Regions from separate parts of the Aliiglaciecola sp. 2_MG-2023 genome, predicted to be linked through region 2. Evidence: predicted binding sites of a transcription regulator. Region 2 holds the regulator's gene; each other region holds the start of a gene.

Region 1 (5,790 bases), on a different contig from region 2:
ATGAATGACGCTGAATTAGATCCCAATCCAACGCCCGAGATACCTGTGCAAGAAGACAGTGTTGAAGGCCAAGTAGAATCGTTAATTGATGGTCAAACCCTTGAAAAAGCATGTGCGCAAATTAACGCTCTGAAAAGCAATGTTCAGCGCCTGTTAATTGGTCAAAATGATGTTGTAGAACAAGTGATTATTGCTTTCTTAGCTGGCGGCCATGTGTTACTTGAAGGGGTGCCAGGTTTAGGCAAAACCTTGTTAATACGCGCGTTGGCAAAGAGCATCGACTTAAATTATAAACGGGTGCAATTTACACCTGATTTGATGCCTGCCGATGTAACAGGTCACTCGATGTTAGACATGGCAACTGGTAAATTCGCGTTGCGCAAGGGGCCGGCTTTTACGCATTTATTACTGGCAGATGAGATTAACCGAGCGCCGGCAAAAACTCAGGCTGCGTTATTAGAAGTGATGCAGGAATATCAAATCACCATTGATGGGCAGAGTATGCCGCTAGAAACCCCATTTATGGTGTTGGCAACCCAAAACCCCATCGACAATGAAGGCACTTACCCGTTACCAGAGGCTGAACTCGACCGCTTTATGTTGAAGGTGCTCGTGAGTTACCCAGAGCATCAGGATGAAATCACCTTAACCAAACTGAATACTGAAAATCAAACAGGTATAGTCAATGCCTCGATTCAAAGTGTACTGAGCAAGCAAGATGCATTATCACTTAAAGCCTTGGTAAGTAAGGTGCTTATAGACGATAAGGTTGTGGACTATGCGGTAGGCTTAGTGCGTGCAACCCGTGAGTGGGATGGGATTGTGCATGGTGCAGGGATCCGCGCAAGTATAGCGCTAGTGCAAGCGGCGAAAGTGAAAGCCCTATGTGAAGGTCAAGGCTTTGTGACTCCTGACCACATTAAAGCCATGCTCTTACCTGTTTTGCGACATCGTATTATTTTGTCTGCAGAGCGGGAAATATCCGGTTCTTCGGCAGAGCAAGTGCTATCAGAAATAATTCAACAGGCGGCTTCTCCAAGGCAATGAAACGTATTAGGTTAGCTCCTTCAAAGCGATTACTTAAATGCTTTTCTGTGCTGTGCATAGTGGGTTTGGCATTGCCAATTGTTATTCATTTTAATGGCTTAACGCAATTGTCTGGTTTACCCATGGGACTGGCGCTAATTGCTATTGCATTGGCTGGGTACGATTTAATTATCAGTCGCCACCCACCGCAAGTGGCAGTTAAAAGAGAAGTGCCGAGCAATTTATCCGTGCATGTGGAACAAAAGGTTAGCATTGCTATGGCTAATCGTGGGTATTATACCTTGAGCCTCCAGTGCAGTGAGATAATCCCTGAGCACTGGCATTGTTCTAACAACTTTCACGGTTGTCGATTAGAACCCGGACAAATCGCAGAGTTTGACTATCAAGTTACGCCAAGTCGAAGGGGGCCTTCGCAAATTTCGGCTACTGAAATTAAAGTCGAATCGAAGTTTGGCTTTTGGGATTATGTGTATTGGATTGAACACGTTAGCGAACATAAAGTATTCCCTAATTTTACTGCCATTTCAGATTTAGCTGGTTTGCAAGGTAGCGTTAACTTAACCCAAGCAGGCTTAAAAAAGTTTAATAAACGTGGCAGTGGCATGGATTTTCTGCAGTTACGTGACTATCGTGAAGGCGAAAGTATTAAACAAATTGACTGGCGAGCAACTAGCCGGTTTAACAAACTCATTTCAAGAGAGTATCAGGAAGAAAAAAATCAGCATGTCATCATAATGTTAGACTCAGGCCGACGTATGCGTGTGCAGGACGACGATCTGAGCTATTTTGATCACGCACTTAACTCATTGATCATGCTGTCTTACACCGCTTTGAAAAATGGCGACAACCTTAGTTTGCAAAGCTTTGGAAGTGAGTCTCGCTGGTTAAGTCATGTTCGAGGGGCCCAAAATGTCAGTAAAGTCATGCAGCATTTTTATGATCTGTATCCGCAAAAAATAGCCAGTGATTATTTAAGTGCAGCCCAAGAGTTGTTGGTCAAGCAACCGAAACGAGCGTTAATTTTGCTAGTCACTTGTCTTCGTGATGAAGATTTTGAAGATTTGCTCAAAGCGGTACAATTACTTAAAGCTAAGCATTTGGTGGCCGTAATTAGTATCGAAGAGCCTATTTACAAGCGTATTGACGACGAGCCAGTAGAAACGTTCGAACAAGCAATTATGTATGCCTCAGCCCATAAAATTAAAAAATCCATAGATCGTAATGTACAACGCTTAAAACAAAAGGGCGTAATTTGCATCAATGCGCCAGCTTCTCACCTCACTCCAAATGTATTAAATACCTATTTGAGTATTAAAAAGGCTGGCTTACTGTAGCGTTCAAATGTGAGCCTAAGCTGTTTAAATGACGGTTGAGTATCTATGTATATGTTGATTTTTAATATACCCGTCAAAGCTCATACAAATATTTCTTATCAGCAATCTAGCTTTGTTTTTGACCTTAATTTGCAATGCATCCACTTCCACAAGATTGTCGTCTACAAAAGGTTGTAACGAACGCAGACTTTGCTGGAAATAGCTGTCGAAATGAATGTCGTATAGGTTTTCAACTTGGGATTTGTCGACTTGAAAATTACACATTAATTGGCTAATGACAAAGCCCCTTATTTGGTCATCGAGATTTAATTTAACCCCCTTGTGAACCGCGTTATCTGATTCATTTAAAGCTTGGTAATAGTCGGCTAACTGTTTGTAATTCTGACTATAACAGTCACCAATATTACTAATAGCCGATACGCCAAACCCTAATAAATCACAGTTTGCATGGGTGGTGTAACCTTGGAAGTTTCGGTGTAATTGGTGGCGCTTTTGAGCCAAGGCAAGTTCGTCATTAGGTTTGGCAAAATGATCCATACCGATCATCATGTAGCCTGCATCTAGGAATCGTTCAATTGCCAATTTCATCAATGCCAGTTTTTGCGCAGCATTGGGGAGCCATTCATCACGCAATTTGCGCTGCGCTGGAAAGCGTTCAGGTAAATGCGCATAGCTAAACAGCGATATCCGTTGCACACCCATTTGAATCACTTTGTCCAAAGTGCGTTCAAATCGTTCGGGTGTCTGATGGGGCAAACCATAGATAAGATCTAAATTAACGGATCTGAATCCAATCTTATTCGCTTGGTTAACGATTTGCTCGATCAATTCAGTGGACTGAACTCTATTTATCGCTTTTTGCACCTGCGGATCGATATCTTGAACGCCGATACTGAGTCGATTAAAACCGATGTTAGCAAGGTGATCGATATAGTCTAAAGTTAAGTTTCTGGGATCTATCTCTATGCCAATTTCAACATCTTGGCTGAGAACGAAATGGCTTTTTAACACGGCCATTAAATTCGAAAGTTGTTGTTTACTGAGAAAACTGGGCGTACCTCCGCCTAAGTGAATTTGCCGAACAACATGCTTTTTAAAGAGCTTTTGGCGCTGGGTAATTTCACCTATTAAATAGAACATATAGTCGTCCGATTTTTCAGGGTGACGAGTAACTATTTTGTTGCAGCCACAGTAATAACAAAGGCTATGACAGAACGGAATATGTATATAAAGAGACAGATCTGTATTAGGTGAGGTTTTTACTGCTTTGATCAAATCATCATTGTAGAAAGACTCGTTAAAGGATAATGCCGTAGGGTAGGAGGTATAACGTGGCCCATTAGTATTATACTTTTCAAGTAATTGAGGATCGAAAAAGCGTTTTGAGTTCATGTTGTTTTCGCAATAATCATTTAGTCATTGCAGTTTAATTGGTTAGCGAAATCCTTTATTGATCTTGCGCAATATTTTGCTGATTTTAGAAATGTATTAATAAAAGCTGAATTGGAAGTAAAAAAAATGGCAGATAATCTGCCATTTTTTAGGTGTGAATACGTACTGCCGTCGTTAGCGTTCTCGATAACCAAAAAACTTATTTGCTATGATTTCTTCAGCAACACTTTGTGGAACCGCATTTTCCCATTCTCCGCGACCTGAGGAGAGTTGTTTCAATAAGTCTCGGGAGTAAATCGAAAATAATTCGTTATCACTGCACTCAATACCAGCAAGGTAGCCATTTTCCAATAAATGTCGATATAAGAAGCGTAGATGTTCTGGCACTTTAACTAGGGTGAAATCGTTAAGTTGGCCATTCTCGTCTATCTCAGGGTAAATATACATTCGGGTATTGTCTGGAAATAGTTTACCAAAACCTTCCATTATTCCGCCTTCAACCCCTTTATAGCTGTCTTCATCAAAAATCTGTTTGATGTTAACCATGCCCACTACAATGCCAATTTGCATTTTTGTGTATTGGCGGAAGTAAGCCCGCAACGAGAAATAACGGGTATAGTCTGAAACCATTACGTTATAACCCAACGAATTAAGCAATTGCACTCGCGCTACTATGTCTTTTTCGGGCATTTGCGCGTCATTCCCTTTCATATCATTTAATGATATTTCAGCAATAACCGCGGTATTCGATTTACTCACATCTTTTAGTTCATAAAACGAGGTTTGCCCTTGTTCTATCATATCTACATTGAGTTTAGTGACTGGTCTGAACGAGCCGCGAATGGTTAGGATATTCTTTTTGTACAACAATTCAGCCGGGATCGCCACGCTGCCATCGGGTTTGAACATAACTGCACGGGTCTTCCAACTGCGGATTAAGTGCAGATTCTTCGCGCGATTGTCTACATCAAGGAAGTAAGGACCTTTGAAGTCGATAAAATCAATTTCAACACGGTTAGGTTTTATATTATCGGTTAATGAATCGATAATCATTTTAGGATCTTCAAAATAGAAATAAGCAGCGTATATTAAGTTCACACCAATTACGCCTAATGCTTGCTGCTGAGCTTCAGCATTGTCGTCAAACATGCGCACATGTACTTTGATATCAGAAGGCTCTGCACCAGGGTACATTTGAATACGAATACCAATCCAAGCGTGACATTCGTTTTTGCGGCCAAAGCTCTTAGCAGCTACTGTTGCGGCATAGGCAAAATAACGAGAACTTTTAGAGCGAATATTGCCAACTCGATCTACGACTAAATCGAATTCTTGTTCCATCATTGCTTGAACGCGAGCTTGGCTCACATAACGTCCGTCTTGTTGCACGCCATAGATTGCATCTGAAAAAACCATGTCATAGGCAGACATTGTTTTAGCTATGGTTCCGGCTGCCGCGCCGGCTATGAAAAATTGTCTGGCAACCTCTTGTCCTGCGCCTATTTCAACAATAGTCCCGTATTTTTTTTCGTCGAGATTGATTCGTAATGCTTTTTGACTTGTTGATCTAGAACTGACTTGTTTATCCATTAATTTCCCCAACTGATGTGCCACGGTGGAATAGTAGAATATCCTAAAAAAGAGTTACAGAGAAAATTTGTATTAAATAACTGAAACTTACGTGACTACATCAGATGGAATGCTGTTAAAGCTAGTTTAAAAATAGCAAATTTAGAATTCTGACTTAAACTTAGGGTGGTTTATTTATGGAGGCCACCATTATGAAAATGCTTAAAATGCTATTAGTAATGAGTTTGTCTTTTGCCTTAATTGCATGCAGTCCACAACAGGCAACGTTGTCAAGTCAAACATCTGAAGAACAGCCCTTGAAAGACTCTCAACTGTCAACTGATAACGAAGTTGAATCCCCTCCTTGCTCATATAGTTTAGGTTTTGATATCTGGGAACCTTACCAATACATCAACGTTGATGGTGAGGTGAGTGGCGTCGATATTCA
Region 2 (5,790 bases):
AGTTTATTAAAACTGTATTTTTTACTCTCAGACAGAGACTCGACCTTACTCATCTTATTCCTAGAAAAACATTGCTATCAGCGCGGATTATACCTGTCCTCATAAAGGACATAAACACCCTAAATTTAAATGTTTGCAGTCATTTTCTAAGTATCACAAGGTTATGTAAGGTTAATGTTTAAGAGGACACTCAAAGCCTTCTGGTTTAATTGCTAAAACGTCACAATTGAGTGAATCTATTGTATGTTCAGCCGTGTTACCGATAAGGGCGGCTGTAATACCGGTGCGACCTACAGTACCGATAACCACTAACTCTGCGTCGATAGCTTTTGCCACTGAAGGAATGACATCCTCAGGCAAACCTTCACTAAGATGCTGATTTTCTTGTGGGATATTGAATTCTTGAGCGTGCTCAAGCATACATTTGGCGTGGTGTTGTTTAACTGACTCTGTATAGCCAACCGGATCGAACTCTGGTATTTCGATGGCAATATTAACCGGTGTACCTGGGTAAGAATTAACCAAGTTTACATGTCCTTCCAGTAAATCAGCCATCAATCCAGCGGTTTTAGTGATTAACTTGTTTAAGCTATGATGTTCTTCATCTTCACTGCCCACATCTACCGCAGCTAAAATATTGCCATTAATAGGCCAATCATGTTCTTTAACAAGTAAAACTGGAACCGGTGATTTACGTAGGATATGCCAATCAGTCGGGGTGAATATCACTGACTTTAGGGTGTCATGCTCGTGGGTTCCTTTGACGATTAAATCATAGCTGTGATCAATCACTTCGAACAATACACTTTCATATGGCCGATTATGCCAGACCACTTTTATATCTACTGAAATAGATGAGTTAGCCGCTAGGGGTTCAACTATATTGGCAAGCCAATCGGTTTTGTCATCCACCACAGCTTGGCGCATCGTTTCTCTTTCATCCACGGTGAGCATAGTGGTCATTTCATAAGAGAAATCATATATGGACAGAAACGCAGTAATACTGGCGCCGGTCTTTTCTGCCAATAAAAGCGCTCTTTTAAACGCTTTTTGATCTTCTGTAGTTGGGTCTACAACAGCTAGTATTTTGTTAAATACGGACATAAATTAATTCCCTTCAAACGTTTACACTACGTATATTAAGTGTATGGCTACTTTAGCTAGTTTGCCAATTAACAGACTAATTGTTTTGACCTGAATCAATTTAAATTAAAAGACTTAACCGCAGGCTTGTTTATTTAAAACGTGTTCACCAAGTTTCTCTCTAAGTACCGCCAAATTGAGAATTTGTATAAATTTCCCATCAACTTTGATGATATTTTCTTTTTGAAAACGGGTGAGTAAACGACTGACGGTTTCAACAGTTAAACCAAGGTGATTACCAATTTCGTTTCGGGTCATGGTTAAATTAAATTCTAATTCAGAAAAACCGCGGGAGCGAAAACGATCTGATAGATTAATTAGGAAGTGGGCAAGACGTTCTTCTGCTGTGCGCTTGTTTAATAACATCATGAGACTGTGATCTTGGTTTATTTCTGTGCTCATAATTTTAAGCATTTCTTTGCGCAGTGTAGGAAGTTGTGCGCTCATAATATCTAACTTGTCGTAAGGTAACTCACAAACCATGGAGGTTTCCATCGCTTGATTATAACTTTGATATTTTTCAGAAAATAGTCCATCAAAGCCGACAATATCACCGGGAAAATGAAACCCTGTAATTTGTTGTTCGCCATCGGGAGAGGTTATGTAAGATTTAAATGAGCCCGTTCTTACTGCAAACAGCGACGTAAATTTTTGCCCAGGAATAGTTAATTGATCATTTTTATGCAAAGGGCGCTTGCGTTCTATGATTTCGTCCAAACTCTCCATTTCAGTCTGATTCAGAGCCACCGGTATACATAGGTGATTAAAACTGCAGTTTTGGCAGCGAATACTGAACTTGTTCGGATCTGACATTAGTTAATTCCAATTAATTCATTAGTTACCAATTATGAATCCCTTGGTAACATAAAATCAAGCCAAATAAGCATAATAAGACTGCAACGCTTCGTTTTACCACTGGTTGGGTCAACCATCCTCTTATTTGGCTGGCGCTGGCTCCCATTGCTAACATGATGGGCAAAGTGCCCAAGCCAAAGCAAAACATGGTGATAGCACCTTGTACCACACTGCCGGTGGAAACACTCCATGTTAACGTCGAATAAACCAATCCACAGGGCAACCAGCCCCAGATTAGGCCATAGGGTACAGCATAGATTGGGTGTTTAAAGGGAATGAAACGCTTTGATATGGGACTAATTTTACGCCAAAAAATAGCGCCAACTTTTTCTACTTTAACCAGTAGTTTTGACCACTGTCCCACATATAATCCAAGCAGAACCATAAATACTCCGCCAAAAAGGGTCAGTGCTTGAGGATTGATAAAGGATTTTGTGGTGACGATCTGACCCAACAGCCCAGCGATTGCGCCAGCGAAACTATAAGATAAAATGCGGCCTGAATTATAGGCAATTAAATACGGCCATTGTGACTTATTCTTTGGTAATGCAAACGTAAATGAGGTCACAATTCCACCGCACATCCCAGCGCAATGCACACTTCCAGCAAGTCCGATTAATATTGCAGAAAACCAGCTTAAGTCGTTCATTTGTCGTTAGTTTTTGGCTTTTTTACTTGTACTTTTTTATCCACGTCATCATCGAATAGAATGTTGTATCCTTGACGCTCTAAATCTTCAAACTGATTGGATTTGACCGCCCAAAAAAAGATCCCTATGGCTAACAGTACTAGCACAATAGCGATGGGGATTAGCACATAAATAATACTCACTTTAATTTCCTATTAGCGCTGGTTAACGTAGTAAACGAATAGAGTTTGCGACCACAATAATTGAACTTAACGACATGCCAATTACGGCCATCCACGGGCTTAAATATCCGGCTACTGCTAGGGGAAGAATTAACGCGTTATAGCCAATGGCCCAAACCATGTTCTGTTTGATTTTGGTACGCACTTTAATCGCCATACTAACAGCAAACTTAACATTACTTAATTTTGAATTTAATAAAATGATATCGGCAGAACGTTTCGCCATGTCACTGGCGTCACCTACCGCAATTGATACATCAGCAGCGGCCAAAACTGGGGCGTCATTGATGCCATCACCAATCATCAAAACTTTGTGTCCTTTGGCTTGTAAGTTTTGAATGTATGTCAGTTTTTGTATTGGCGTTTGTCTAAAATAAACGTTCGGGATACCTAAAGAATCAGCGACCAAAGACGCGTTTATTTCTGAGTCACCACTTAACATCACCAATTGTTTGCTGCGTAAGTCATCGACGAGTTGTTTTGCGTCTTTTTTAACTACATCTTTTACGCTAAATGCAGCAATTAATTGCTTACCCAATTGCAGATAAACTCGAGAGTCATCCTCAGTGGGTCGTAAACCATCACTGTTATCAAGAATACTTATGTTACCTATCTTAACGACTTGAGATTGGTAGGTTCCTTGTAAACCTTTTCCCGCCACAGTAACTACTTGGGAAACTGCGCAGGGGGTCTGAGATTGAAACGCGTGAGATATCGGATGTTTTGAATAGAGTTCTAATCCGGCAGCTAAATTATAAACAAAAGTTTCATCTGCTGCGTTAAAGAGCTCGACGTCACTTACACTGAAATGTCCATTGGTTAGCGTGCCTGTTTTATCAAAAATCACGGTGTCGACATCAGGCATAACATCGATAATATTTGCTCTTTTAACTAATAAGCCATATTGATTTAATTTTGCTATTGCACTGGTTAAAGCCGTCGGCGTTGCCAAGCTAAGGGCGCAAGGGCAGGTCGCAACTAGGATTGATATGGCAACCCAAAAAGCGCGTTCTGGTTGATAAGCCAGCCAGCCAACGTAACTTATTAAGGTGATACCTAGAACAATTACAATAAAGTACTTGGAGGCAATATCTGCATATACAGCTGCCTTGGGTTTATCTGAAAGAGCTAACTCTTGAAGGCGTAAAATTTTGTTCACCAGGGACAATTTAAGCTCGTTTTCAACTTCAATTTCAAAAGAACCTGATAAATTAATGGTTCCGCCATAGACATGAGCGCCGGTGCTTTTTCTGATTTTTTCTGATTCACCGGTCAACATAGATTCATCCACGTTGCCATTTCCGTTGATTATTACCCCGTCTACTGGAAAAGTTTCTCCAGGACGGACTACTATTTTTTGTCCTTTTTTAAGATGTTTGGCTAATACCGAAGTTTGCTTATTATCGTCATCAATTTGCATCGCCGTTAATGGAATATACTTAAACATATTTGCCGATATTAGGCTGGCCTGATGTCGTGAACGATGTTCCAAAAATCGGCTAATCAGTAATAAAAAGATAAACATACATACGGATTCAAAATAGATTTCTCCCGTATGGGAAATGGTTGCCCAGGCACTAGCCACAAAAGTGCCAATAATTGCGATTGAAACCGAAAAATCCATATTTACAGATCCCATCCGCAGAGAACTAAAAGCACTTTTATAAAAAGTAAATCCAGAATACAGCACAACCGGGGTGGTCAATAAAAAACTAACCCAATGAAGAAACTCTTTGGTCGCATCATCTATTGAACCGAAAATGCCGAAATAAAGACCAATGGCTAACATCATAACTTGCATGCTCATTAAGCCAGCCAATCCAATTCGTTTTAAATAGTTCTTGGATTCTTTCTGATAAGAGGCTTCATGTTCGTCTGCTTGGAAGGGAAGTGCGTGATAGCCGATAGATTCTAGTTGTCCGATGATTTCACTAAGTTTTAGTTCTGAATCTATCCAATTAATCGTTGCTCGACGTGCAGATACGTTGACTGCAATTCGTTTAATTCCGGGCGTTTTTAAAAGTTGTTTTTCAATCAGCCAACCACAGGCAGCGCAGCTTATTCCTTCGATGGTTAATTGTATTTGTTTTTGGCTGCCGTCATCGACCACAAATTCTTGCTGAATCTCTTCATGATCGTATGCTTTTAAGGTATCGAGTGTTTCGGTTAGTAATTCATCTCCCTTGTCGGCAAATTCGGTTCTGAAGCGGTAATAATCTTCTAGTCCGTTGCTGACAATTGCTTCAGCCACAGCTTGGCAGCCAGGGCAACACATTTTGCGAGGCTCACCTAAGATGTCTGCCCAGAAGACTTCTCCATTTATTATTGGAAGCCCACAATGATAGCAATTTTGTGAGTTACTATTTTGCATTAAGGATTAAAGTTGAAAGGGGCTTTTTGTGGTAAACCTGTATCCTGCATTATCTTCCATTGCTCATTCAAAGGTGAAAGAGTTAACTTCCATTTACCAGTAATAGGTTTCTCTGCATTAGCTTTGTAATTGCCATTTGCATCTTGGGTCAACAATAACGAAAAATCATTATCTTGGAGCGTTGCATGATAAAAATGCAGTTTTAACGCTTCACCAGAAGTGGGTTTGCCTGATAAAAACTCAAGTTGTACTCGACTACCATCAATTGTCAAAAGTGTGGTGATACCTTGAGCTTTGGCTTCTTGAATTTTAGTTAGTTCTAAATTGATGCCTTTGCCTTCCTTGTAATAGTCATCTATGACCAGACTATCCTCAGTATTTAAGGCAAGATTTAACATGGTGACACTAAGACATATGGAAACAACGGGTATGGTGATTAAAAACCAAGGCCAAAATTGTTTGTACCAAGGTGTTTTATCTGAGCGATTCATTAATATTTACTTCTTATTTAAGAACACAAAGCCTCGTTAAACGAGGCTTTGTTAGGTAAC
Region 3 (5,790 bases), on a different contig from region 2:
CAGCTTTCTTAGTGACGTTCCCGCCGCAAGTTTTAACCCATCAGTCATCATGCCAATGGCTAACAAAAACAGACCTAAGCCGCCAAAAATTGTCCCTGCCAACACTACTGATTCCACTAAACACCTATCCTTTCGCTAAGCTTTTCAAGCAATTAAAGACTATTTAAAGCATAGTCACTGATTTAAAAAACTCTGCAAATAATCAGTTTATTTTTGCTTTCATTGACGTTATTTGGCTTCATTAACTAACGCTTTTTCAGCGCCGGTAAAATATTGAACAGTTGTGCAAGCCACGACATCACCAAGTACATTTACTGAGGTTCTACACATATCTAAGATACGGTCGACCCCAAGTATCAATGCTATTCCTGCTGCGGGTATGCCAACACCTTCAAGTACCATACTTAAGATGATGATTCCGGCACCTGGGGTTGCTGGTGATCCAATTGATGCTGCAACTGACATTGTTACTATGTAAAGATAACTGGAAAGGCTCAAATCGACTTGGAAAACCTGCGCCAAAAACACGGTCGCGACGCCTTGATACATAGCAGTCCCAGTCATATTGATTGTTGCGCCTAATGGAATGAGGAAACGAGCTATTTCTGGATTAACATGCAGCTTATCTTCAGTAACTTGTAAACTAATTGGCATCACGGCAGCCGAACTACTGGTTGAAAAAGCCAGCAATAATAATTCTTTGACGTTACTAAAAAATTCACGAAACGACTGTGTCATCGTTAACTTAGCTACCATGAAATACATTACAGCTACAATTATCAGGCCCAGTACCACAGTAGCTACATACACCGCCATGCCGGCCAACACATCAATTCCTAAATTAGCCACTAATCGAGTAATTAAACCAAAGACCGCAATAGGCGCTAATAACATCGCCCAAGATACAATCCGTAAGCTCACTTCTTGCAATGCCCCCATTAAATCAAACAGAGGTTTTGATTGTTGTGCAGGGATCGACAGCATGGCAGCTCCTAACAAAGCGGCAAATAAAATTACCTGCAACATTTCCCCAGAGGCCATAGATGCTAGCGGATTTTTAGGAATCAACGCAGACACTTTTTCGGGTAACTCAGACATAGCAGGAAAACCTTGCACGTTAGAGTTAGCGGCTGTTGAACCAACGTCCACTAACATTCTTGCGTCAACAAACTGTCCGGGTTGAATATTTAGTGCCAAAGTGATGCCAACTGTCGCCGCCACGGCGGTGGAAATCACAATAAAGATAAGGGCAATAAGACCATTCTTTTTAATCGCCGCGGGATTATTATTAGCCGCTAACCCACGCACAATCGATGCAACCACGAGAGGCACAACGATCATTTGAATAACGGCCAAAAACACTTGGCCCGGTAACGCTAGCCAAGCAGTAATGGTTTTCACTGTATTGGGTGCGATTAAATCTAAATCTGGTCCTAGGAGCACGCCAAAAATCACTCCCAAGAACAGAGCAATCAGAACTTTTAGCCATAATCTGCCATTGATCAAGCGGTCAAAGTGATCTGCCAAATTTTTAAGTGAACCGCTAAATATCTGAGTCATATTTACTGTCGAACGATGAGCACATCAACAGTCAATCGAGTTAGAATTTTCTCTGCTGTATTACCGATTAATAAACCTTTAATCCCCTTGCGTCCTACGTTGCCTAACACCACCAGATTTGCTTTCATTTTGCTGGCAACTGAGGGTATCAACACATGTGGCGAACCGGCCTCAATTTTCACTGAATATTCTGTGAAAACATCCATTTCCTCGGCAATTTTTTCTAGTTTGGCTTTTGATAATTTACCTTTCTTGAGCATAACTTCACCCGGTTCAGTAATATCAAATTCCTGTTTAATCCGTGGGATTGGAATCACACCTAAAAGCGACACATCTGCAGATAACTGGTTTGCAAGCTGAGCAGAAGTAGTAAGCACTTTATCATTCAATTCTTTTTGCGCGGGGGTTCTGGTGAAAATATCAACGGTTCCTAACAATTTAAGTTGTCCGCGCCAGCGATTATCACCACATAGTAGGACGCTAGATTTAATTGGACCTTTAAGCGCGGCTTTAATCAGTGAAAAGTCCAATAATTCACGACCTAATTGGGGTCTGTGCAGGAATGTAGTATCGAATTTATTGCTGCTTAGGGTTTTGAAAAGTACTTCTTCTCGCTCAGATGCCGACTTAACTATTTCAAGGAGGATCGTCGATTTGCAAGCATCTTTCACTTCGTTGTTTATTAGGGTAGTTAACGCTTCTGCATTAGAATCTAGCACATTGCTTACGATATAAAGCACAGTAATACTTTCAGGTGCAAATTTTAATGCTTTATCCAACATTGGCTTGACGCTTTCTTCCCTTTCAACAACAACTAAAATGTGTTTCATAAACATTCCTCGATTTAAAATTTATTGATTAGCCTTCATAGAGTTATAGTACAAATACTATCTAATCTAAACCTAAGCATAGTTTAAATCTGCGCCAATTAACTGATCCACATCAAGGACCATTGAATTAAAGGAAGGAAATTTGGACTCTCTGTGATCAGAAGATCAGGTTTACGGATGAATGGTCAAAAAAGGGGAATCTAAATACCTTAGTATTCGATCCTAAGTAACTTTCGAGCACTCTTCTCCATTTCGAAAAAATTAGCTCTATAGTAAACGCAAAAATGCATTAAAGTAATGATTGCACATTGCTGAATCAGCAAGAGCGTCTAATTAAATAAAGCTGTTCTACAGATCAATGCTCTTGTGCGGTTAGAGCTTACTTTGCTGCCAGTTTTCAATATAAGTCTGTTCTTTTTTGGTCTTTTCGAGAATCACAACAATAACATTCTCACCAATAATTTTTACCGCATCAGAGTGTGGCCATGAATGCGACTTAATAATGTATTCCATCGCCATCTTCACGTCTTTCTTTGCATTTTCTGTATTATAGGATTCCAAATGATAAAAAGAGTAATTCTGATTTATTTTTAATAGTGGCTCTAGCTTCACGTACATTGACGCGGCATTCCAAGTAGCATTTGTAGAATATTGATGAAAAGGTGACCAGTAGCCTCTCATGTCATCACCATCATAATCACCATGAAATTTTTTAAGATTTTATAGTTCACCAACCTGAATTAGCTTATAGCTTCGTTCGTATGAAAAGTCTTCACTTTGCTCAAGACGAGCAATGATTCTATTCACAAAACTGAAGTCATAGTGGTTTTGTTTAACCATATCTTTCTGCTGGCTTAAATCATAAACCCAAAAGCTATAAAACAATACTGCGCAAGCGATTAAAATAGGAATTCTGCACTTCGGACTGCAGTCAATAGGGAGCATCATGAAGAAAAACAAATAGAAGTATGAGATTCCAAAAGAAGCAAACCTATAATAATAAAAACCCTCGTCCGCTGAGAGAAGAAATTGGGTCTTTGTTGCAAATAACATCAGAAAACATATAACTCCTAAAATAAATGAACGGACTAGAAAGATGTTTAATCTCTGCCTTATACCTAGCTTGATGAGCAAGGTTATCCCACCGACAATGGATATGGTTAATGCCAATAATTTCAGATAGAACGGAAAATAAGGCTGAGAAATGACAAGTTGTCGAATGGAAGACTCAACTACTTCTTCTAATCGTTCAGGTATATCGGCAATTTGCAAACTCTCCAACTGATAAGCACCTGTTTCTAACCACTCGAGCTGATCGCACAAGACTAAAGAAACCTTATAAAAAATCGCACCGAAAACGAAAATTGAAGATAAAGAAGCAATAGCTATGAGATTTTCCCTTAGTTTTTTTTCTTCATAAAAATTGACTAATCTGACGATCACTACCCCACAGAATAATACTGCATATGTGTTGATTGAAGCTTGATAAGTCGCCATCGACAACATGAACAAAATAGCCCCTGAAGCTATCGAGACAAAAGACACTCTTAACGAACCAACCAGCATGGAAGCAATAACAAGAAGTTGTGCAGCAGGGAAAACGTGGCTCATGAATGTGTAATAATGATGGGCACTAACAAAAGGAATTATACTCACCAATAACCCAGCTACTAGGTAGCGACTGCGACTGAATCGAGTTTTGCTATTTATTTCTAATAAATATGCTGCTAAAAGGCCACTAGAAACTTGAAATAAAATAGAAATTAACAGAATTAAAACGGGAATTTGCTTGAAAAAATTTAACGATAATATTGCAGTAACAAACCATCTGCCAAACCGTAATTGATCAAAAGGAGAAATGCCACTCATACGACCCTAGTCGTGATTTCCTATTGGAAACTGGGCGAAAGAGAATGAAAACACGAGTAGGTTAATTAGAACACAAGCCAAGAAAATCCATCTTAGTTCACATAACCTTGTATAAACCGTCACTAACGACATACTCAACTATCCCTAATTTATTAATAGCTCAGATTTTATTTGAACGCTAAACAATGTCCTTCTTGTGTTCTTTGTATTTTCGCTAGTAGGTATAAATTGACCTCTTATTTTCTCCCGACATAGCATCGCTCATACTTATATAGTTACTCTAAGTAGCATATTGAAATGTAAAAATAAGCACAATTCTTTCAATGAGGTTTTTCGTATCGACAAAAGGCTCATTATTGCCCTGCTATCTAACCGAAATGACAGTTTAACCACATTTCTGATTTGAAGGGTATTGTTATTATTGTTAATTCTAGAGCTTGAAAAAAGTAAAAGAAAAAAAACAATTAGTTGAATGATCACTTATGATTATAGAACGCTGCGTAGTTTTTAACAGGGTTTAACGAAAAAATAGGCTTCTAGATCTAGCAACTTAACATGAGATCTAATCCAATAAATGGAGTTGTATTAGCATGAACTACCGAAGGCTTTCTTTTCGATTAAGCAATAGTTTATCAAAAGTAAGTTTAATGGGCTTGTTCAAACATCCCAGCCTTTAATGAAAACAGTGTTATGTATTTACGGGCATTTAAGTTCGTATCTGGAAAACATTAATTATCATCGACTTATTTAACATGAATTAAAGAGCAGTTTAGCGTGTCAAAATCTAATGAAGGGATAACGAATTAATCGTCTTCCAGATACCGTTCGAACTCAGGCAAAGGTTATGTACTATTAAACCGTTGATATCTCAATAATCAGTGAAGATTAGGACGAATTATATGAATAAGATATCTCCAGCCTCACCAATGGTTTCATTACTGGCACCAATGTACAACGAGATCGAAGTTATAGATATTTTTTTCAAAGAAGTACACCGCTGTCTTGAAAATGTAAATGTGGATTATGAAATCATTTGTATAAATGATGGTAGTTCCGACGGAACATTTGAATGTTTAAAGCAACATTCGAAAACTAATCATCATATTAAAATAATAGATTTGTCTCGTAATTATGGCAAGGAAATAGCGCTTACAGCGGGGCTCGATTATGCGACTGGAGATGCTGTCATTCCAATAGATTGTGATTTGCAAGACCCCCCAGAAGTTATTTTAGAAATGATTGTGAAATGGCAGGAAGGATTTCAAGTTGTTTTGGCTAAACGCATTGACAGAAGTTCAGATTCTTGGCTTAAACGTTGGACTTCCCTAATTTTTTATAAACTGATTGATACTATGTCCGATATACACATTCCGAAAAACGTTGGTGACTTTCGTTTATTAGACAGAGTAGTTGTCGATGCACTTTGCAAGTTTAGAGAACGATCAAGATTTATGAAAGGCTTATTTGCGTCTCTAGGATTTAGAGAAGCCGTTGTTGAATATTCCAGAGCCCCAAGAGTTGCAGGCTCTAC

What was found. The regulator FNR, encoded in region 2, switches genes on or off when oxygen is low (the NO sensors DNR and NnrR bind a similar motif). The targets are predictions, from matches to a motif close to TTGATCTAGATCAA.
Region 1: the regulator FNR is predicted to act here: its motif matches at 3,832-3,845, upstream of hemN (oxygen-independent coproporphyrinogen III oxidase).
Region 3: the regulator FNR is predicted to act here: its motif matches at 2,493-2,506, upstream of Q4567_RS06255 (universal stress protein).

Annotation. Positions count from the first base shown of each region.
Region 1 is NZ_JAUORY010000031.1:16,528-22,317, forward strand. It holds gene Q4567_RS20535 (DUF4350 domain-containing protein) at 1-4, shown strand, start outside; gene Q4567_RS20540 (MoxR family ATPase) at 1-1,047, shown strand; gene Q4567_RS20545 (DUF58 domain-containing protein) at 1,044-2,381, shown strand; gene hemN (oxygen-independent coproporphyrinogen III oxidase) at 2,406-3,773, opposite strand; gene Q4567_RS20555 (TonB-dependent receptor) at 3,948-5,363, opposite strand; gene Q4567_RS20560 (ABC transporter substrate-binding protein) at 5,555-5,790, shown strand, end outside.
Region 2 is NZ_JAUORY010000005.1:232,135-237,924, reverse strand. It holds gene ttcA (tRNA 2-thiocytidine(32) synthetase TtcA) at 1-35, opposite strand, end outside; gene uspE (universal stress protein UspE) at 172-1,104, opposite strand; gene fnr (fumarate/nitrate reduction transcriptional regulator Fnr) at 1,219-1,956, opposite strand; gene Q4567_RS07565 (sulfite exporter TauE/SafE family protein) at 1,982-2,647, opposite strand; gene ccoS (cbb3-type cytochrome oxidase assembly protein CcoS) at 2,644-2,829, opposite strand; gene Q4567_RS07555 (heavy metal translocating P-type ATPase) at 2,852-5,239, opposite strand; gene Q4567_RS07550 (FixH family protein) at 5,239-5,730, opposite strand.
Region 3 is NZ_JAUORY010000004.1:197,725-203,514, forward strand. It holds gene Q4567_RS06245 (Na/Pi cotransporter family protein) at 1-117, opposite strand, end outside; gene Q4567_RS06250 (dicarboxylate/amino acid:cation symporter) at 229-1,560, opposite strand; gene Q4567_RS06255 (universal stress protein) at 1,563-2,390, opposite strand; gene Q4567_RS06260 (hypothetical protein) at 2,763-3,071, opposite strand; gene Q4567_RS06265 (glucosyltransferase domain-containing protein) at 3,111-4,259, opposite strand; gene Q4567_RS06270 (glycosyltransferase family 2 protein) at 5,159-5,790, shown strand, end outside.